2 regions of the Anaerocolumna sp. AGMB13020 genome follow, and region 2 is predicted to be linked to the other one. Evidence: a T-box and tRNA genes for the amino acid it is inferred to sense, from the RefSeq annotation. Region 2 holds a T-box; the other holds one or more tRNA genes.
The links. A T-box is a leader RNA that pairs with one kind of tRNA and senses whether it is charged. The one in region 2 lies ahead of trpS (tryptophan--tRNA ligase), so its partner is inferred to be a tRNA-Trp.
Positions count from the first base shown of each region.

Region 1: it encodes a tRNA-Trp, which carries the amino acid that the T-box ahead of trpS (tryptophan--tRNA ligase) is inferred to sense. The anticodon was not compared.

Region 1 covers NZ_CP136910.1:1,678,873-1,690,687, reverse strand. The annotation lists gene R2R35_RS06720 (hypothetical protein) at 1-148, opposite strand, end outside; gene R2R35_RS06715 (hypothetical protein) at 529-1,062, shown strand; gene R2R35_RS06710 (hypothetical protein) at 1,134-1,805, shown strand; tRNA gene R2R35_RS06705 (tRNA-Trp) at 2,333-2,403, opposite strand; gene R2R35_RS06700 (EAL domain-containing protein) at 2,475-4,973, opposite strand; gene tgt (tRNA guanosine(34) transglycosylase Tgt) at 5,446-6,582, shown strand; gene yajC (preprotein translocase subunit YajC) at 6,628-6,954, shown strand; gene R2R35_RS06685 (PHP domain-containing protein) at 6,984-7,841, opposite strand; gene R2R35_RS06680 (VOC family protein) at 8,391-8,789, shown strand; gene R2R35_RS06675 (hypothetical protein) at 8,933-9,205, opposite strand; gene R2R35_RS06670 (TIGR04086 family membrane protein) at 9,316-9,690, shown strand; gene scfA (six-cysteine ranthipeptide SCIFF) at 9,783-9,929, shown strand; gene scfB (thioether cross-link-forming SCIFF peptide maturase) at 10,069-11,523, shown strand; gene recJ (single-stranded-DNA-specific exonuclease RecJ) at 11,740-11,815, shown strand, end outside.
Region 2 covers NZ_CP136910.1:5,030,902-5,042,716, reverse strand. The annotation lists gene R2R35_RS21255 (chorion class high-cysteine HCB protein 13) at 127-342, shown strand; gene R2R35_RS21250 (hypothetical protein) at 410-643, opposite strand; gene aroC (chorismate synthase) at 1,021-2,121, shown strand; gene R2R35_RS21240 (biotin transporter BioY) at 2,184-2,723, shown strand; gene R2R35_RS21235 (cupin domain-containing protein) at 2,982-3,521, shown strand; gene potA (spermidine/putrescine ABC transporter ATP-binding protein) at 3,608-4,687, shown strand; gene R2R35_RS21225 (ABC transporter permease) at 4,677-5,492, shown strand; gene R2R35_RS21220 (ABC transporter permease) at 5,489-6,283, shown strand; gene R2R35_RS21215 (ABC transporter substrate-binding protein) at 6,430-7,509, shown strand; gene R2R35_RS21210 (D-2-hydroxyacid dehydrogenase) at 8,021-8,980, opposite strand; gene trpS (tryptophan--tRNA ligase) at 9,010-10,020, opposite strand; T-box leader at 10,356-10,604, opposite strand; gene R2R35_RS21200 (HAD family hydrolase) at 10,651-11,271, opposite strand; gene R2R35_RS21195 (S-ribosylhomocysteine lyase) at 11,544-11,815, shown strand, end outside.

The DNA of each region.
Region 1 (11,815 bases), 2.5 Mb from region 2:
TATCAAGATATTCTTTTATGTCATCCTTGAAAATATGGGCAGAGTTATCAAAAATCGAATTTATATATATTTCCCATTTATTTAAACTGAAAGCTTCATTTTCAAATAATGAATTGATTTGCGAATAAGTATCAATAATTTTAACCATATGCACCTCCATAATTTATGTTTAACTATTTCATCATCGAATAGAGTCAGTCTATCACAAAAATGAGAAAAATTCTATTATATAAGAAAAACGCCGGCGATGTTCAAAACTTTTAAGCGCTTTTTCATGTAAAAAGATAAGATGGAGAGTATAATCTTCCTTATGAATGCCAAGAATGTGGATTTGCTATAAAAAATATTTATCATAAAGTGAGAGATTGAAATATTCCCTATATTACATGAATTTTACACTAATAATATAATATCTATTATGATGTTATATATAATACTAATATAATTTAAATTATATTAATGCTCTTTTCAATTGTATTAAAATGGTATATAATGGATTATTATACTAATGAATTGGAGGAGCATATTATGTATTTATTTAGTAAATTATCAGATACAGACTTGAGAGAACTATATGGTATTAACGGTATAGGAAAGATGTTTGAGCTTTTAGGTATATATTATTCTTGTCAAGATAGAGATAACTATGAAATTTTTCTAACTATTTATGATGAGGAAGCGGGTAAGACTGATCATCATTATAGAAATATAGGTGAGAAACATATTAAAAAAATCCTAGAATGTAGGAAAGTTGAAATACCAAGACATATTTTTAGGGTCTTTTCTGAGACTTGGGTAAAAGTTCCTGTTATAACACATACTGATATGGCCATAATATTTGATGCACTATTGGAACGAATACATAGCAATGAAATATTATGGAGAATAGCAAAGGAAAGAATATTTACAGAAGAAGAATTAGAAAGATTAATGAACATGCTATATTTTCAATATGCTAATGTTGTTAAATATTTAGATGGGAGTGTCACTAGAAAACAGAAAATATTTAAAGATTTACTAGATAAATGGAGAAACAATAATATAATAAGTTATATAGATTAGGAGATGATTTTATCGGAGCACCTAAATTTTATAAACTAAATAAAAGTTATGAAGCTTCATCTATCGAAGTTGTGAATGAATTAAAAGACTTAGGTAAAACATATGGTGAAAGAATTATTAATGCAATATATGTTTTCCTAGAAGCTTTAATAGCTGTATTTTTAACTAATATAATCAATGATGAGACTGAAATGTCAAATAAATTATTAGATAAATTAGTCATGGTTTTTATAAATTACATTTTAGTATCTATTTTAATTTTCGTTGTAATATTTTTGAGTGTAAAATGCATAAAATTTTTGAAAAGTATCAGAGATAATAAAAAGAATCATAAAGATAGATTAGAATTAAAGAAATTTTTTTATCAGAAGATTCTAAATGATATAATATTAGGAATAAGTTTGGAGCAAAAAGCAATAAAAAACTGTCAAAATTCAACAATAAGAAATATATATCTGAATGAGTCATTATTCTATTATGACTTAGCTATTCAAGCCATGAAAGATAAGAGAATGTTTGAAATTAATAATAAAAAAAGAGAACCTTATACAGATTTTTTACAAGAGATGAATCCGCAATTTTTATTAGATGTATTTATAACTTGTAGAGATTCAATAAAAAGAATGAAACAGTTTATAACGTATAATCAACCAAATGATAAGGCTAATATTTTAACCAAGATAGATATTATTAATGAGAATTATGCGATTATTATAAACAGTATAAAAAATCAAATTAAATAAAAAAACTTGATATAAAAATAATACTCAGGCACTCTTAACTCGGAGGGTGCTTTTTTGATGTGAAAAATAATCAGAGATAGTAATGGAAAAGATAGATTTGAGAAATAAATCAAGAACTTTCAAGAGGCTCACAAAATTAATTATTCCAATAGTATTGTGTATATAATCGAAATAGTAACTATCTGCAAAACAGGGACTTACGAAATGTTTAAAGAGGATAGCTAAAGAGATAAGCATTAACAAAAATGCAATAATTCATGGATTACGACATTCATCTGGGAAAGGGTAGGGACATACTGATAGTAGTAGGACAATGGAAAATTTTATGTTCATATTCAGTTGGATATGATACGAAATTTCAGTCTGCATTTGATATTAAGATGAATCAGTTTTTCCTATATGAAGTGTACAAAAAGATATAAAAAAATATGTTCTGGTTTCGTTGCTGAAATTGTCAAGCTGGGTTATAACCGTAAAACACTGATATACACAACAAAAAAAACACTACCATTATCTGATAGTGTTTACAGGGGATGAGAGAATCGAACTCCCGCTAAAGGTTTTGGAGACCCTTGTCATACCATTTGACCAATCCCCTAAGGCTCAGCCGCTTGTCGCGACTGCTAATATAGAATACAATAAATTGTGTCAATTGTCAAGAATTTTTTATTAAATATTACTTATTGGACAAGGTGTCAAAGTTTCAAATAAAATATGGGGTAAAAGTGGCTTGCTGTAAATAAATCCCTGAATAATATCGCATTTATTTTTCTTTAAAGCCTCCAATTGTTCAGTCCTCTCAACACCTTCTGCGATAACCTCAAGCTTCATGCTGTGAGCCAGATGGATGATTCCGGAAGCTATCTGTGCATCTTTTTCATTGCTGCTGATGTTATTGACAAAGGACTTGTCCATTTTAAGGGTATTAATTGGTATATTCGTCAGATAATTCAAGGAGGAATAACCGGTTCCGAAATCATCCAGTGATATTCGTACGCCCAAGTCCTGCAGAGAGGATAATTGTACAGAGGCATTTGTAAGAGAAGATACCAAAGTACTTTCGGTTACTTCCAGCTCCAGATTGCAGGCAGGAAGTCCGGTTTCTGCTAGAATATTGCGAACCACGTCGATAAAATCTGCTTTACTTAACTGGACACTGGAGATGTTGACAGATACAATAAGCGAGGGAAATCCATGGTCAATAAGGATCTTATTAAAGGTACAAGCTTCTTTTAGAATCCACTCCCCAAGTTCTGTAATCATGCCACTTTCTTCTGCTATCGGTATAAATTCCACAGGTTTTAGTTCACCCAGTTTCTGGTTGCGGATACGCATAAGTGCCTCGAAGCCTGTCATCGTTTCTTTGCGAATATTATATTGAGGCTGATATACTACATAGATCTCTTCATTGGCAATGGCATGGCGTAAAACCTCTGTAATAAGGGAACTGCGGTTTAATTCTTCCTCCATGGTCACATCAAAAAGTGTATATTTGTTTTTACCGGTATCTTTTGATTTGTACATGGCAATATCAGCATTTTTAATCAGTGTGGTATGAGTAAGCCCGTTTTTGGGATATAAAGCAATTCCAATGCTCATGGATACATAGATGGACTCATTGTTAATACGAAAAGGAGTTTTTAGTGATTCAATAACCGAGGCCGCAAAATCCAGAGCCTCTGTATCACTGTCCAGATTCTCGCGAAAGAGAAGGAATTCATCTCCGCCGGCCCTGGCTAGAATATCGTCTCCGGAGGTAAGGGAGAGCAGATGGGCGGCTGTCTGTGATAACAGATTATCTCCGTATTCATGACCTAAGGTATCATTCACTGTTTTAAAATCATCCAGGTCCACAAAATAAACGGCATGCAGCTTATTTGACCCCGGTGAGGATGCAATGGTCTGATTAACTCTTTCAATAAAGGCCATCTTGTTCGGGAGGTTCGTTAAAACATCGTGATAGGCAAGATACTCAATGTGATTATAATTCAGTCTCAATTGCTCTTCTTTGGTAATAAGCTCTTCGTGCATGGCAGAGAGTTCGTTGTAGCTGTTTCTGACAATATGCAGCATTTTATTTAAATTTCTGGAAAGTTCACCAAATTCATTCTTAGATTTTATATTACTCTGTGCTTTTAGGTTACCTTCGGAAGCAATACGCAGCGTATTTTTGATTTCCATAATGGGTTCTGTGTAAATATCAGCTATACGATTGCCTGCGAGATATATAAACAGGGAGCAGCCGATTATACCAATCAGGAAAATATATAAGATAATCCTTGCAAGACCGGTTACATTTCCTGCCTCCTGCTTCGTGATAATGACCCAGCCGGTATTTTTTAAAATGCTATAGCCGTAGATGTTATCTGTCGCTTCAAAGACATACTGAAAATTCCCGGAGGCATTCACCTTACCACTGTAGAACTCTGTTACAAGTCTGCCCAGCTGATCATCCTTGATATTAGTACCGATATACCTGTTGTCAGGATGATAGATATAATTACCGTATTTATCCAGGCAAAAGGCGTAATCCTTTCTGCCGGAGGACAAAGTACTCATATAGTCATTGAGGCTTTGCAGGTTCAAGGTACTAACCAGATAACCCAGAATTATTTTCGTATTTGTACGGCATTTTATGGGAGATCCGATTTCAATGAAGTACTGACTGGAGCCATTCTCCTGCTTTTTCTTAAGGATGCCGCTGATACCGCAGGCTGGATTACCAGTAGCTTTCATATAGGATAATGTAAGGTTATCGGATAATCTTGTGCTGATTCTTTGTTTTTCTGTACTTAGTACAACAGTATTATCCGTATTGAATATTTGAATGTTCTGATAATAGGGCATAGTATTACTCTGACGGATTAATAAATCCATAGCGTTGTCATAGAGAATGTTTTCTTCATTTTTCCTAACGGAATCAGAGGACAGGGCAAGGGCATAATCGTAAATATCACTTTCTGTAGCAAGAAGGCTGGTCTCTGACTGTTTACCGCTAAGAAATATCTGGAGGCCCTGTTGTCCGGTTACAGCTCGTTGCTCAAGGTCCGCTTTTTCTGTCCTGATCAGTTTTCCGGTCATTAGATGATAGGAAAGTACAGACAGGAGGATGATTGGAAGGATGGCTAATATAAATAAAGTAATCCGTAAATTATTTCGAATAGACATAATGGTCTTCTTTCATGTGTATTTTATTTTTAGTTTAAAATGTTTTAATTTAGGATTTATATTTACACATAGTTAATTGTGGGTATTGCTTTGCATGAAGTCCAGCTGCTTAGCACCTTCAGTCCAGCTGGTTCTTGTTGTAATAGATAGGTGAAATAATATTGTCGGGAAAGAGCATGCATGCAAAGATACTGATTATTAAACTGCGATAAGTGTTCTGCAAAGATGTAGAGTGGATTTTATGATAAACGGATTTATATGTAATTATTTAACATATTAACAAATATACAGAAAAAAAGCAATAAAATTGGTAACAATACTATAAATTTTAGTTGAAAAAGCTTCCTGTAACAGGTATACTTGTACCAGTAGTGTGCGTCGTTTGTTTTGCAGGCGAACACGGGTGGGGCAAGAATTAGCAGAATACTGTATTCTGTAATATACCCAGGGAATGAACAGATCGGAGAGTAAAATGTACAAGTTATTAAGAAGAGACGGAAGAGCCAAGCGTGGAGAATTCCACACCGTTCATGGCACCATTCAGACCCCTGTTTTTATGAATGTTGGAACGGTAGCAGCTATTAAAGGTGCGGTGTCAACCCAGGATCTTCAAGAGATTAAAACCCAGGTGGAATTGTCCAATACTTATCATCTTCATGTCAGAACCGGTGATGAGGTAATCAAGAAACTTGGAGGACTTCATAAATTCATGGTATGGGATAAACCAATACTGACGGATTCAGGAGGCTTTCAGGTGTTTTCTCTTTCAGGACTGAGAAAGATAAAAGAGGAAGGCGTATATTTTAGTTCCCATATTGATGGCCGTAAGATATTTATGGGACCGGAAGAAAGTATGAGAATCCAATCAAACCTTGCATCAACCATAGCTATGGCATTTGACGAATGCCCTCCACATCCGGCAGAAAGAAGTTACATGCAGAATTCAGTGGATAGAACCACCAGGTGGCTGTTACGTTGTAAGGCTGAAATGGACAGACTTAATACCTTACCGGACACAATAAATAAGCAGCAGATGTTATTTGGAATAAACCAGGGCGGTACCTATAAGGATATTCGTATAGAACATGCAAAAACCATATCAGAATTAAATCTTGACGGTTATGCACTGGGAGGGCTTGCAGTTGGAGAAACCCATTCGGAAATGTATTACATTCTGGAGGAAACTGTACCTTACCTTCCGTTGGAAAAACCCACTTACCTCATGGGTGTTGGTACACCGGAGAATATCTTGGAGTCGGTAGAAAGAGGTGTAGACTTCTTTGACTGTGTATATCCTGCAAGAAACGGAAGACATGGTCATGCATATACCAATCACGGTAAAATGAATCTGATGAATGCCAAATACGAACTGGATGATTCGCCAATTGAAAAAGGCTGTGGATGTCCTGTTTGCAGACAATACAGCAGGGCTTACATCAGACATCTGTTAAAAGCAAAAGAAATGTTAGGATTAAGATTTTTGGTAACACATAATCTTTATTTCTATAACAATATGATGGAAGAAATCCGCAGTGCCATTGAAGAACAAAGGTACGCAGAATATAAGAAAAACAAGCTGGAGGGTTTCGCCCAGGGTGAACTTGCCTAAGAAGGAATATTTAACACAAGAATTATATTATTTAGGAGGAACAAGATGAAAATCGGACTTTTAACACAACCAAGCGGTGCTTTGAACTTAGCCACATTAGTAATGTGGATCGTTTTCATGGTGGGAATTTTTTATTTTATGGCGATTCGTCCCCAGAAGAAACAACAGAAGAAAATGGACGCTATGATGTCAACCTTGGAAAACGGTGACAGTGTAGTGACCACCGGAGGATTTTACGGTGTAATCATTGATGTAATGGAAGATGTAGTTATCGTTGAATTTGGTAACAACAAGAACTGCCGTATACCTATGAAAAAATCAGCAATCGTTGAAGTTGAGAAACCTCAGTCAGCAATTGCTTCAAAAGAATAAGGAACACCAAAGGGACGCCACGGCGTCCCTTATTTTAACCTTTTTTCCAAAGATTCAAGGAGTGATTCTGGAATTTTCAAATTACCTTTACCGCTGCCCAGAGAAATATCAGGCTTGTTCATACCGTGAAAATCAGAACCCCCAGTAAGGGCAAGATTGTAACGATTGGCGTAACGTCTGATTATGCCCTCATCAAAACCGGTATTCAAGGAATAAATAGCTTCAATACCATCAAGCCCAAAACCAGCTAAAAGAGAAATAAGTACATCCAACTGCTCTAGATTATACTTATACAATAAAGGATGAGCAAGCACCGCAAGGCCTCCTGCTTCATGAATCAAATCAATTGTAGCTTCCGGGGAGAGATAATCCCTGGCCACATAATAAGGAGAAGAATCATTAAGAAATCTGTCAAAAGCATCCTTGTTGGATTTGGTAAAACCATGCTCTGTCATATACTTGGCAAAATGTGCCCGTGTCAGAACAGCTTCACCTTCTGCTGCCTTTAACTTATCCACCGTGATATCAATCCCGGCGCCCCTTAAATTGGCTGCCATTTTCTCGTTACGTTCTTCCCTTTTGGCAACAGCCTCGTGAAGGGTCTTAATCAAAGCATTATTCTTCGTATCCAGGAACAGTCCCAGAATATGAATATCCCTGCCATTATAAGCAGCAGAGATTTCTGCGCCTGGAATAATTCTTAAAGGATTACTAGCATCGGACTTCGCAAGAGCAGCAGCCTGGGCTTCCGCTACACCGGCAACTGTATCATGGTCTGTAAGAGCAATAGCCGATAAAGACAAAGAAGCGGCAAGGCTGACCACCTCCGTCGGAGTAAGAGTCCCATCCGAAGCATTCGAATGCACGTGTAGATCAATATATTTCATAAGAACAACCTTTCTATAAAGTACCAGTCAAAACGCAAGGAATCATTCATCAGATAATAATGATAAATTATATAGATACAAGAATCGTAGATAGTAGAATTAATAAATGTTGTTGTATATCTTAAATCTGTTACCGAATAATTATTACGTATGACAGTCAGAGGTAAGTATAGTTTAAATATACAGACATTAAGCTAATACAAGCATTGTACCCCTTTTAATGACCTTTTACAACCACTAATATTAATACGGATATAACCCTTATACAAAATTATAAGATCAGGAGGGATATGATTGATTGCAGAGTTATGCTGATTGTTATGTGATTGGCATATTTGGAGTATGGACATTTAGGTTCATTTAAGATATCTTAAGATTACACCTCCTCTACAGGGATTTTTTTGATGTGGTAATTTTATTGTACCAATTTTAGATGCTTTTTTAATGATAATAAAAATAAAAAAATTATACCACAAGCATTTTCCCAGTTATGCAGATGAAAAGTTGTGTTATTAAAAGAAAGGCAGTATATAGGTGGAGGATAATAAAATGGATAATGATAGTAAAATATTAGGAATAGCCTACAACACTATACCTGTAAGTGATATAAATAATTCAGCAGAATGGTTTGTTAAACATTTCGGTTTTAACATAAGAAATCATCGTGGAAATTATTTGAGCCTTTTCAGAGGTAATAGACCCATACTAGATTTAATTCAAACTGACAACGACTCAAGAGCTGTATATGAAATAGATAGAAAAAAGAGATGGGTTATAACTTTCTATACTGACAATATAGATTTTCTACACTATTATTTAAAGTCTCAGGATATAAAAGTAGGTAACATCAGTGATGAGGGTATTTACGGCAAGTTCTTTACATTAGAGGATTTAGACGGTAATTTATTCGATATCTGGGAACATAAGGACTGCCAGCTTAACTTTTAAATTAGTTGTTTCCTATACATCCTCTTTCATAAAGTGTACTAAGATGCGTAATTAATGACTAGTTCGTTCTCACGCATGATTAGCGCAAGAAATTATATAATTCATCAGTTCATAATTAGTTCAATGCTTACTTTGAATCATTATTAAGAAAAAAGTTCTTTACCAATACCCAGATGATTGGAGGGGCTGTCTGGTAGTTTTGTATTGAAAGGTTCCTTATGACACTTAAGCGCCAGTAACTGTGAATAGGTTAAATAGTGCCACTGTCTGAGCACAATAACCTGCCACGGCCATAACCGTACAGCGAGTTTGGCACTCTTTAACCTGCCATGAACAGTTACTGGCGCTTTCGTGGAATAAGGGTCCTTGAACAACAAAACGGACAGACAGCCCCTCCAATCATCGTCCCCTTCCAAAGACCCCCTCCCCCCCCTTTTTCCCACAATCATTCATAAAAAATCACATTCCAGGTCATATAACAAGGACATGAAAAATATAATACTGTATAAATGTATGGAGGTATTTCATGGACAAAGTACTTCACCGGAATTCCAAAGTAACTGTCGCGTTAAAGAATCTTCTCTTCTCTTATGTCATAACCGTACTTATGATACTGCTGCTCTCCTTCCTTATGCTAAAGCTGGACGTATCCAATAAAATATTAAGCGGAGGCATCATAGCAACCTATATCCTCTCGACTTTCATAGGAGGCTTCCTGTTCGGGAAAAGTGCAGAGCATAAAAGGTTTCTATGGGGACTTATGATGGGAGGACTTTATTTTGCCATCCTGCTGTTAGCATCAATACTCACCGGCTCCGTAATGGGAATGGAACCCGCCAGAGTGTTTACAGTCATGTTATTATGCCTGTTTGGAGGTATGCTGGGCGGCATGGTGAGCTGAAAATTTCTCTTTTCAAATCTTAGAGGCTATGGTATAATAAGCTTTGAATTTTGGATATTATCATCCATAGGGAAAATATAAGGAGGAAACTCATGAAACGTATTAAGACTTTAAATACAAGAAATCTTAAAGAGTCCATGAAGAAGGGCGGATGCGGCGAGTGCCAGACTTCTTGCCAGTCAGCATGTAAGACATCCTGCACAGTAGGAAATCAGAGCTGCGAGAACGATAATAGATAAGTATTCTGCAGTATACATAAGTAATGCAAGGTAGTACTAAGGTTACTGATAAAATTAATCAATCATGTAAACTAAGCAGCGTCTTACAGTCGCTGCTTATTCCTTGTGCATGGATAAATGCACATAGAAGGAGGAAATTTTGGTTCACCAGTATAAAAATAACGGCTATAATATTGTGCTGGACGTTAATAGCGGCATGGTCCATGTGGTGGATGATCTAATCTATGATATTATAGAAGGATACAACAAGGCTTCCAGAGATGCGAAACATAAAGTAAGCAAGGAAGACAGGGAAGCCATAATAAATCATATAACGGATAAATACAAAGGAGAGGAATATACCTCTTTATTTGAAGAATATAAGGAACAAGCTGACCCGGTTGTTACGGCGGTAACCGAAGCCTTATCCGAAGTAGAAGAGCTGATAACGGAAGGTGCTCTGTTTACTGAAGATATCTATGAGAATTACATATCGGAATTTAAGAATCGTTCAACGGTAGTAAAAGCTCTTTGTCTTCATATAGCGCATGACTGTAATCTTGCCTGTAAGTATTGTTTTGCGGAAGAGGGCGAATACCAGGGAAGACGTGCACTGATGAGCTATGAGGTTGGGAAGCAGGCTCTGGACTTTCTGATTGCAAGCTCCGGTAACAGAAAGAACCTTGAGATAGATTTCTTTGGCGGTGAGCCGCTGATGAATTTTGACGTAGTAAAAAGACTGGTGGAATACGGAAGAGAGCAGGAAGTAATTCATAACAAGAAGTTCCGCTTCACCCTTACTACAAATGGAATTCTGCTAAATGATGATATCATGGAATTTGCTAATAAAGAAATGAGCAATGTGGTATTGAGCATTGATGGACGTAAAGAGGTTAATGACATGATGCGCCCTTCCAGAAATGGTAAAGGAAGCTATGATGTTATCATTCCCAAATTCAAGAAACTTGCTGAAAGCAGAAACCAGACAAACTATTATGTGAGAGGAACCTTTACTCATAATAATCTGGACTTCTCAGAAGACGTTATACATCTGGCAGAGAATGGCTTTAAGCAGATTTCTGTTGAGCCGGTAGTGGCTTTGCCGGAGGAAAACTATTCCTTAAAGGAAGAAGATCTGGAGAAGATCTATGAAGAATATGATAAGCTGGCAGCTTATATTCTTGAAAAGAAGCAAAAAGGGGAAGGCTTTAACTTCTTCCATTTCATGATAGATTTATCCGGAGGCCCCTGTGTTGCCAAGAGGCTGTCAGGCTGCGGCTCAGGAACCGAGTATTTGGCGGTAACTCCCTGGGGGGATTTATATCCCTGCCATCAGTTTGTAGGAGAAGAGAAATACCTGATGGGAAATGTCTTTGAGGGTGTGAAGCAAAAGGAGATGCAGGAAGAATTCAAGTGCTGCAACGTTTACTCGAAGGATAAGTGCAAAGAATGTTTTGCCAAATTTTATTGCAGCGGCGGCTGTGCGGCTAATTCTTATAAGTTCCATGGCAGCATCCATGATACATATGATATCGGCTGCAAGCTTCAGAAAAAACGTGTGGAATGTGCACTTATGATAAAAGCAGCAGAGGCTTCTCTTTCAGAGGAAGCGTAAAAGATTACAGATAGAAGGATAATGCCTGTTGGGCACTCATTAATGAGCTGCCTTGTACGGGCATTCTCTGTTTAAAGTTACAAAGAAATCGAAGATGTTTTCGGACTTATTTATGGAGGGTTACTCTGTTTTGCCCGACTCTTTGCGGCAGTTAGGCTTGTAACCCTAAATTGACAGGAGAAAATATTATACGATTTCAATGGAAAGGAGACACCTATGGCAGAAAAATGGGTACTCAAAAATAAAAAAGCAGATTTTCAGACGATTATGGCAAAACACGGTATCAGCGAAT
Region 2 (11,815 bases):
TGTAAAGGACCATGCAATTCTGTAATTTTCTGTCGGAAAAACACAACAATTTCTTCTATAAATATAGGAAATAGGGCAAGCTCAGATTCATATGATACATTGTAATAACAAATAGGAGGCTCTTACATGAGTGATTTAACAGCAACTAACTGCGGTTCCGGATGTGGCAATAATAGTTCCTGGATTCTTATTCTCCTTTTACTTTGCTGCTGTGGCGGTGGTGGTAACGGATTCTTTGGTGGCGGCTTTGGTAACAATGGATGCGGATGCGGCGGCAATGACGGATGCGGCTCAATTATTTGGATCATCTTAATCCTTTGCTTATGCGGAAACTCCTTCTAATTATTCTTTATCAGTTAGAAGCTACATCAAACAGAAAAAAGCTGCCTCACGGCAGCTTTTTTTCGTTCTATCTTCTATTCCAGTCCTGTCTTGCATTATGTCTGTTCTGTCTTACTCTTTCATAACAGTCCTGATCTATTTCATAAACTGAATTCCCATCTATAACCAAATCTCTTGATGACTTTTCAACCTTCTCATTCTTCTTGTCTATATATGAATAACCCGGATTAATCCCGTTATCCTGCATACTTTTTGCCTTTTGGTTGTCATTACCTCTGTTTGCATAATAATAATTTGGCATAGTAACCTCCTTGTAAATTATACTATTACATAAGCTGAATTTCAGCCCTTTTATATCAGCGCTGCATTCACTTTATATAGAACGCCCTAAAACAGCCGGGATTATAAAAATTGGATTTTTAAGAATTAATAGATGGATTAAGAATAAAAGACGTTCATCCTGGTACCTCAGGTAAATTATTCTCAAGCTATTTTTTTTACCAATCATTACAATATATGAATTGTATTTTTAAAATGTCCTCAAAAGATATTGATTAACAAATAGTTTTCTTATATACTTATATAAATTCATTAAAGTTTTTTACGTTAACGTGTAAAACTCTAAAACAAAGATAATCTTTATCAGAAATAAAAATATAAATCGGAAAGAGGTTTTATATGGCAGGTTCAACGTTTGGATCCATGTTTCGCATAACTACCTGGGGAGAATCCCACGGTTCAGGAATAGGTGTTGTTATTGATGGCTGTCCCGCAGGACTTCCTCTTGAGGAAGAAACTATTCAGGCTTTTCTTGACAGAAGACGCCCAGGTCAGACCAAATATGCTACCCCAAGAAATGAAGCAGATACCGTTAAGATTTTGTCCGGTGTCTTTGAAGGAAAAACTACTGGCACGCCCATATCCCTGGCTGTTCTCAATACGAATCAGATTTCCATGGATTACTCTGAAATATCCGGCTTTTACCGCCCAGGTCATTCAGATTATACTTATGATTCCAAGTATGGCTTCCGCGATTATAGAGGCGGCGGCAGATCCTCCGGAAGAGAAACGATCGGCAGAGTCGCTGCCGGAGCAATTGCTTCTGCTATTCTGAAGGAGCTTGGTATCAGCCTTTGCGCCTACACCAAATCCATTGGTAACATTAACATAGATTATACCAAATGCAACAGAGATAACATTCCGTTAAGTCCTTTCTTTATGCCGGACCTTGAAGCTTCTGTAGCTGCAGAGGCACTGATGCAGGAGAAAATGGAGGAGCAGAATTCCATAGGCGGTGTAATTGAATGTATCATCTCCGGTGTACCAGCTGGTATCGGAGAGCCGGTCTTTGACAAGCTGGATGCCAACCTTGGAAAAGCTATCCTCTCCATCGGAGCTATAAAAGCAATTGAATTCGGCTCCGGTTTCTCTGCTGCTCAAAAAACCGGTGCACAGAACAATGACCCTTTTATATACACGGAGGATGGAAAGATCAGCAAATTAACAAATAATGCAGGTGGTATCCTAGGCGGTATAAGCGATGGTTCGGAAATTGTATTCCGGGCTGCCGTAAAACCTACAGCCTCTATTGCCCAAACCCAGAGAACGATCAATAAAGCCGGTGAGAATATCAGCATAAACATCAAAGGCCGCCACGATCCGGTTATTGTTCCCCGAGCTGTCGTTGTTGTTGAATCCATGGCAGCCGTTACCTTAGTAGACATGTTGTTTGTAAGTATCACCTCCAGAATGGATTCAATTGTCAAATTTTTCAGATAACAAAAGCATTTTCACACCTCTTTGATTTCACGCGTACAAAAGCACGCAGATGGGAGTAATCTATGAAAAGAAAATTCCTGACTACTCAGGAAATGGTCCAAATTGCACTTTTTACTGCAATCCTTGCGGTACTGTCCCAGATATCCTTTATGCTTCCGGGAGGTATCCCGGTAACTCTTCAGACCTTTGGTATCGTTCTTATTGGTACCATTCTTGGTAAAAAATCAGGTTTCCTGTCCGTTTTCCTTTATCTTCTCATCGGAATGGTTGGTATTCCTGTATTTGCCAACTTCGGCGGAGGTATCGACGCATTGGTCGGACCTACCGGCGGTTATCTGTTCGGTTTCCTTCCCATGGTCTTTCTCACTGGCCTTGGAAGCAGAAAAACTTATCCTATGGGAATTAGCTTCAGTATCATAGGCTTACTGATATGCCATGTTATGGGACTTCTGTTCTATTATCAGATAACCGGTACCTGGTTATTGCCTTCTGTTCCTCTGATGCTGGCAAAAGATCTGGTAACTACCGTTGTTGCCGTTAGCCTTGGAAGAGAAATATATAAGATACTCTCCCGTATGTCCATGGGATTAAACAGATCCTGATTCTTTGTTATTCAGGTCCTTACTTTTTTCGTATTCATAAAATACGCTATCCGAAAGCTTCATAAACCTTAAATATACAGTCTGCTGTTTTATACGCATACAGTATTTGTAAGGGTTTATGAAGCTTTTTTCTGTTACTATTCATTTTCCTGTATAAAAATAAATAAGCCATTGACAGGACATTAATTCTGTGTATAATAATGATTATGCTGTTTAGCAACACTAAACTTTGAGTTTAATTTTATTAAGGAGCACAGGATGAAAATCGGTGAAAAAATCAAGGAACTTCGAGTACAAAAGAATCTGACCCAAGAAGAATTAGCAGACAGGGCGGAGCTCTCAAAGGGCTTTATTTCCCAGGTGGAAAGAGATTTGACCAGCCCGTCCATAGCTACCTTAGTTGATATTTTACAGTGTCTTGGAACCAATCTGGAAGAGTTCTTTTCCGATACTTCAACAGAACAGGTAGTATTTAAGAAAAGTGATTATTTTGAGAAGATAGATCCGGAACTTAAGAACTGTATCCAATGGATTATCCCAAATGCACAAAAGAACATGCTGGAACCCATTCTCCTGACCTTGGAACCTGGAGGTTCCACCTATCCGGACAATCCTCATGAAGGGGAAGAATTCGGATATGTATTAAACGGCAGTATTATTCTTCATATAGGGAACAAAACCTATAAAGCAAAAAAGGGTGAATCCTTTTATTATAAAGCTGGCAAGAATCATTATATTTCTGCTTCCGATAAGCAAGGCGCCAGTCTATTGTGGATATCCACACCACCAAGCTTTTAAGTAAAATCATATGCGTAAATATGTATGATTATATTAAGCTGGTGTGAAATGAACCTTATTTTACAATATACACAGGAGGATTAAACATGTCTGGCGATAAACTTATTGATCTGATAGGCATAACCAAGAAATTTGACAACAATGTTGTTCTGGACAATCTGGACCTTTATATAAAGGAAAATGAATTCCTAACGCTGCTAGGACCCAGCGGCTGCGGTAAGACCACTACTCTACGTATTATTGGAGGATTTGAAAATCCTGACAACGGTAAAGTACTTTTTGACGGCAAAGATATTACCAAATTGCCTCCCAACGAAAGACCGTTAAATACTGTATTTCAGAAGTATGCCCTTTTCCCTCATATGTCTATTTCAGAGAACATTGCCTTTGGATTAAAAATAAAGAAGAAAAGCAAAGCCTACATACAGGATAAGATAAAATATGCCTTAAAGCTGGTTAATCTTGAAGGTTTCGAGAACCGTACACCCGATTCCTTAAGCGGCGGTCAGCAGCAGCGTATAGCTATAGCCAGAGCAATTGTTAATGAACCAAAGGTACTTCTCCTGGATGAACCCTTAGGCGCTTTGGATTTAAAATTACGACAGGATATGCAATACGAGCTTATCCGTCTTAAGAATGAACTGGGAATAACCTTTATCTATGTAACCCACGACCAGGAGGAAGCCCTTACCATGTCCGATACGATCGTAGTCATGAACCAGGGTTATATCCAGCAGGTGGGTACACCGGAAATGATATACAATGAGCCCAAAAATGCCTTTGTAGCAGACTTTATCGGTGAGAGTAATATTCTCTCCTCCACAATGATCGAGGACGGACTTGTAAGTATCCTTGGTTCCAAATTTGCCTGCGTGGACAAGGGCTTTGGAAAGAATCAGCCCGTAGATGTGGTTATCAGACCGGAGGACATCGACCTTGTCAAAGAAACCGAAGGAACTCTTAACGGTGTAGTTACTTCCCTGATCTTTAAGGGCGTTCATTATGAAATGGAGGTTCTTGCAGGCGGACATGAGTGGCTGGTTCACAGTACCGATCTGAGTCCGGTCGGAAGTAATGTAGGGATTAAAGTAGATCCTTTTGATATTCATATTATGAACAAACCTCAATCTGAGGATGAGGAGGCAGTGACATCGGATGAAAACTAAGAAATGGCTCTCCTATCCATATTCACTTTGGATGGGTATATTTGTGATTGTTCCGCTATTTATCATAATATACTATGGATTTACCGCCAAAGAGGGAGGTCTTACCTTAAGTAATCTGGCACTGATTATGGACCCTATTAATTTGAAAGCCCTGTGGCTTTCCCTTGAGCTGTCCATTATCAGTACGGTGATATGCCTTATCCTTGCTTATCCGCTCTCCCTGATACTGCATGGTATGAAATTAAAAAATAATTCCTTTATTATTATGATATTTATACTTCCTATGTGGATGAACTTTCTGCTCAGAACACTGGCCTGGCAGAATATACTGGAGAAAACGGGTGTTATCAATACCCTGCTTAAGTTTTTCCATCTGCCCGCACTGGATTTGATCAATACCCCGGGAGCAATTATATTCGGTATGGTTTATAATTTTCTTCCCTTTATGATACTGCCTATTTATAATTCCCTGGCAAAGATAAGTGATGATTATGTCAATGCAGCCAGAGATTTAGGTGCTAATTCCTTTGTAACTTTTATAAAAATCATACTGCCTATGACTTTGCCCGGTGTTGTCAGCGGTATAACCATGGTTTTTGTGCCTTCCCTCACCACCTTTGTTATTTCAGACATCCTGGGCGGCAGCAAGGTAGTGCTAATCGGAAATATCATAGAACAGCAATTTAAGACGGTTAATAACTGGCATACCGGTTCCGGTCTTTCTCTGGTTCTGATGGTATTCATCTTCTTAAGTATGGCTGTCCTTGCCAAATATGACAAAGAATCGGAGGGCACGAAGATATGATAAAGAAATTTCTGTCCCGATTTTATTTAGGGCTAATCCTTTTATTTTTATATGCACCCATCTTTATATTGATCGTTTTGTCCTTTAACAAGTCAAAATCCCGTTCCAAATGGGGTGGCTTTACCTTAAGCTGGTATAACAGTCTGTTTCAGGATCAAGCCATTATGGAGGCACTGACAAATACCTTGATCATAGCATTTCTATCTGCCCTGATTGCTGCTATAATCGGAACTTGTGCCTGCCTAGCCATCAATAACATGAGAAAGGTGCCAAGAACAATCTTACTTGGTATCTCCAACATCCCCATGATGAATGCAGATATCGTTACCGGTATATCCTTAATGCTTCTGTTTATTGCATTAAGCTATCCCTTAAGTTTTTCCAGCGTATTGCTTTCCCATATAACCTTTAATATTCCTTACGTTATATTAAGCGTTATGCCAAGGCTTGCCAGACAGAATGTCAGTCTTTACGAAGCAGCACTGGATCTTGGGGCAACCAAATCCTATGCCTTCTTTAAGATTATACTTCCAGATATTTTCCCTGGTATATTTTCAGGCTTCTTATTAGCCTTTACCATGTCACTGGACGATTTCGTAATAACCTACTTTACCAATGGTGCTGGTGTTGATACCTTATCGACCATTATTTATACGGAAGTACGCAAGGGAATTAAACCTGAAATGTATGCTTTATCCACTCTGCTGTTTGTAAGTATTCTGATTCTGCTGGTTTTAATCAATCGCAAAAATGACAGGGATAATACAGGAAAAGCTCCTGGCAAAGCATAATAATTGCTGCCAATCTATATAACACATTAAAGTAGAAAAGAGTGAAAGAAAATTATAAATTGAAAGGATGCCACATCGAGATTCTTTCACTCCTTATTATTTGTGGCAGTATCGCAGCCAGCCTGCGATATGCAATGGTATAAACAATGAAAAGAATGCTATCACTGCTTCTTCTGTGCACACTGATCTTAACAGGAACTGCGACTCTGACTGGCTGTTCAAGCGGAGGCGGAGAAAAAATCTATGTTTACAACTGGGGCGAGTACATTGATCCCGATGTAGTAGACCTCTTTGAAAAGGAAACGGGAATCAAGGTTGTTTTGAAATACTTCGAACAGAATGAGGATATGTATCCGGTAATCAAAAATGGTTCCGTCAAATATGATGTGGTATGTCCTTCAGACTATATGATTCAAAAGATGATCGAGGAAGATTTACTTGCTGAAATCAATTATGACAATGTACCCAATATCTCCAATATTGATCCGGCTTATCTAAAAAGTGCTGCGGAGTTCGATCCCGGAAATAAATACAGTGTACCTTATTGCTGGGGAACAGTGGGTCTATTGTATAACAAAACTATGATCAAGGAACCCATTGACAGCTGGGCTGCTCTCTTTGATAAAGATTTCATTGAGAGAAATGGTTACAACGGTGACATCCTTATGATTAACAGTGTAAGAGATGCATTTGCCATTGCTTTAAGTTACCTCGGTTACTCCATAAATACTACCGATGAAGCACAGTTAGAGGAAGCAAAGGCATTGTTGCAATCTCAGAAACCAATGGTTGATGCTTATGTAGTAGATCAGGTAAGAGATAAAATGATTGGTGGAGACAATCCAATTGGTGTAATCTACTCCGGAGAAGCTATCTTTACCCAAAGAGAGAATCCTGACCTGGAATATGTTGTCCCAAAAGAAGGCTCCAATGTATGGATCGACGGCTGGGTAATACCCAAGAATGCACCAAACAAAGAATATGCCGAGAAGTGGATTAACTTTATGTGCGAACCGGAAATTGCATTAAAGAATTTCGAATATATAACTTACTCCACACCAAACAAAGCCGCCAGAGAATTAATCCAGGACGAAGCAATCAAAAACAGTACCGTTGCTTTTCCTTCTACTGATGTTCTGGATCGCTGCTCCACCTATCATTATCTTGGTGAAGATATGGACGCTCTCTATATTCAGAAATGGAATGAAGTAAAATCTACGCAGTAGGTAAATATTAATAACGAATCCCCCTACCCTACTTCCAATTAATAAAAACTCTGTGTCAAAAGTTAGAAATGTGTTCACACCCCAACTATTTGTACAGAACCCTAAAAAAGGGCAAATGAATGAAAAATATCTCATTCCTTTGTCCTTTTTTTATTTACAGACATTGATACTTCATAATTTTATTCAACAAATGTATTATTCCCAATCGATTTCAGGCAAATTGTGCAAACCAGAAGAATGAATGCGCCTATGGAAAGGTATTAGAAGCCCTTTTCTCTGGATATTTTGTGCTATCTTCTAAAACAGATTGTTTGAGCGAAGCGAGTTATCTGTTTTAGAAGATGTCAAGCACAAAAAATCCAGAGAATTAGGACTTCTTATACCTTGAAATCGAAGCATGAGTTCTTCTGGTTTGCGCAATTTTGCCGTCCCCTTGTGAAAAACCCACCCTTTTGCCACTCAAATCATTTTAAACACAGGAGGAATCACAAAAATACTACAATTGAGTTATTTATTCCTTTACAATATTCCTATCCTCACCCTTTAAGAATGCTTTCATATTCTCATATACTTCAGCCACACATCTTCTCCTGGCCTCAACCGTAGCCCAGGCTATATGCGGAGTTATTATAAGCTTTTTGCTGTCCTGAATAGCAAGAAGAGGATTATCCGCAGCCATTGGCTCCTGTCTTAAAACATCAAGCCCAGCACCCGCAATCCAGTTATTCGATAAGGCTTTACTGAGAGCGGCTTCATCAACAATAGGTCCTCTTCCAAGATTTAATAGCAGAGCAGTGGATTTCATCTTATTAAGGGCTTCTTCTCCAATGAGATTTTCAGTTTCCTTATTAAGCGGTGCATGAATTGAAATAATATCGGCTTCTTTTAGCAAAGTGTCAAAATCAACTCTCTCATATTCCTCATTCTGATTCCTGCCGGAGGTTGAGTAATAGATTACTTTGCAGCCGAAAGCTTTGGCAATGGAGGCAACTCCTTTACCGATATTGCCCAAGCCTATTATTCCCCAGGTCTTTCCATACAGTTCATTGAATTTCTCATCAAAACAGCTGAAGATATCACTGCTTACATATCCGCCGGATTTGACAAAGTGGTCATAATGACTTAACTTCTCATAAAGGTAAAATAAAAGAGCAAAGGTATGCTGTACTACAGACTGTGTGGAATATCCCTTTACATTTGCTACTGCAATTCCTCTGCCATTCACATAAGGAAAATCAACAATATTGGTTCCGGTGCCTGTAATACATATAAGCTTTAGATTAACAGCAGCTCTAAGGTTCTCTTCATTCATTGGAATCTTATTGACAACAAGGATGTCTGCTTCCTTGATTCTCTCACTATTCAGCAAAGGCTCACTTTTATTATATTTCGTTACCTTTCCTAAGGTTTCAAAGACTGATAAATCAACGTCATCGCCTAAGGTATCTGTTTCCAAAAAAATTATATTCATATTCAAACAGCCTTTCCTTCAAATTAAAGTTATCGTACTCTTTCAGGCAGGCCAATCTTTTTTTGAACCTTACGAAGTGTTTTCGTTGCAAAATAGTTGGCTTTATCGCTGTTTTCTTTTATGATTCCGTCAATATAGGCTTTATCCTTTGATAATTCATCCATTCTCAGATGGATGGGCACCAAAACACTGTTAACGGCCTCTCCTACAGCAAGTTTGAACTCTCCATAACCTTTGCCGTCAAATTCTCTTTCAACTTCTCCAGATGTTTTATTCGTAACTGCGGAGTAGATATCAATAAGATTCTTGATTCCCGGTTTCTCTTCGGTATAGCGTATTTCATTATCAGAATCGGTTACAGCTCTCTTAAACTTACGAATAACTGTATCCGGATCGTCCATCAGATAAATGGTAGCATTAACATTCTCATCGGACTTGGACATTTTCTTATCCGGCTCCTGAAGACTCATGATTTTGGCACCTACCTTACCAATATAAGGCTCAGGAATGGTAAATACATCTCCGTATACCCCATTGAAACGTTCGGCGATATCTCTGGTTATTTCAAGATGCTGTTTCTGGTCTGCACCTACAGGTACTACATCCGTCTGGAACAACAGGATATCAGCAGCCATAAGTACAGGATAGGTGAAAAGTCCGGCATTTATATTGTCGGCGTGTTTTGCTGACTTATCTTTAAACTGTGTCATACGGTTTAATTCTCCCATATAAGTAAAGCAGTTTAAGATCCAGCTTAGTTCTGCATGGCCGGACACATGTGACTGATAATAAATGCAGTTCTTAACGGGATCCAGACCGGCAGCAATATAAAGGCTTAGAAGCGTTCTCGCTCTCTTACGAAGTTCTGCCGGGTCCTGTCTTACTGTTAAGGAATGCAGATCAACCACACAATTAAAGCACTGGTAACTATCATCATTATTCAAATCAATCCAATTCTTTAGAGCTCCCATATAATTTCCCAGGGTAATATTCCCCGTTGCCTGCATTCCGCTAAATAGTACTTTTTTTCCGTCTAACATTGATTTTTACCTCCGCTTACTTTTCATTCTCTAAAAATTTCTTACTACGAAAGAACAAGAGTCCGACTTTCCTGACTCATGGGCTGAAACGCAGTCATCCTAGCGACACATTTCCTTAGGTGTGACATGTGGCACTTCTTCTGGTAGTCCTTTTTTATATAATGGGTGTTATTCCTTTACCATGCACTATTCCTATTACTCAGTATCATTCCCATTACCAAGGTACTGTTACCATTACCAAGTGCTTTTCCCATTACAAGGTGCTATCCCCATTATTAGGTGCTAATTCTCTAACAAAAAAAGACCTCTGCCACAGAATACTACTCTCGTAATATCACTGGGACAAAAGTCATGTTCACTTCTGCGGTACCACCCGGTTTGGCGCATAAGCGCCCACTCAATCCATATACTGTAATATATGCTTCATTGATAACGGCTGAAGACCCCGTCGGGCATTACTTGGAATAATTCCTTTCCTCCCGAGCCTATAAGTCCATTCATACAGATTCTGCTACTGTCTTCCACCCTGCGACAGCTCTCTGATAACAAATCTTCTGCTTACTACTCTTAATCATCGGCTTTTTGTTTTTCTATATTTAGTATACTCCATGAAGCAATCCAAAGTCAATATCAAATATTGCTCAGCAGCTCTGCAAAACTATCGATTGCTTTGTCGTATTCCTTCACATCGCCAAAACCGTATCTTGCATAAATAAACGGTATTTCCGCTTTCTTTGCAGCTAACTGGTCTCCTTCTGTATCTCCAAGGTATACTGGTGATTGCAGATGGTTTCTCTCTATAACAAGTCTAATGTTTTCAGCTTTTAATTTACCACTTCGGCCGGGATATTCAAAATCCTCAAAGATATCCCATAAGTTATGAGCATTTAAAAAACACTGGATATAACCTTCCTCACAATTGCTTACAATAAACAGTTTATATTTCTTTTTAAGCTCTTTTAAGGTACTGATTAGTCCAGGGTACAGGATACCTCCGTCCTTCTCAAGGTAAGGACATTGTTTGATAACGCTCTCTCTCATAATAGTAAGAGCAGTCTCTGTCTCTGCACTGGGAAGCAACTTGACTGCTATTTCTTCTAAAGGCCGTCCATATAAAGATTTTAATTTATCGGCTGTTATAACATCCTTAACGTCACTGTATTTTGCTGCTTCAGCCTGCCATACTACTGCTGCTCCATCCGTTGCATCCCATAGTGTTCCATCTAGATCAAATATTATACTGTCCGTCATAATGCTCTCCTTTAAACTATTGCTGCCTTTCAAAGAGAAAGGCCTTTCTGGGTAGTAAAATACATTGTATTCCTAATTCTTCTACAGAAGCAGTATCAAAAGTAATCCTATGATATCCCTGTTAATTTATTATATCTGATAAAACTGTTGTAGTATACTACTTTTTCTTAAGTGTGGTAATGCAACACCAATGTAAAGATAATTTTTTACTTTTAACTGTATCTTATCTATGTTATAATAAGTCAAAATTATTTACTGAAGGAGAGTATGTTATGGAGCAGATTGCAAGCTTTACAATAGACCACCTGAGATTACTGCCGGGTATCTACGTATCAAGAAAAGATAATGCTGGTGACACGATCCTTACCACTTTCGATATACGTATGACCCGACCCAATTTTGAACCGGTAATGAATACTGCCGAGATTCATACCATCGAGCATCTGGGTGCAACGTTTTTAAGAAATCATCCTGAATATACGGATAAAACCATATATTTTGGACCTATGGGCTGTCGTACAGGATTCTATCTGATACTGGCAGG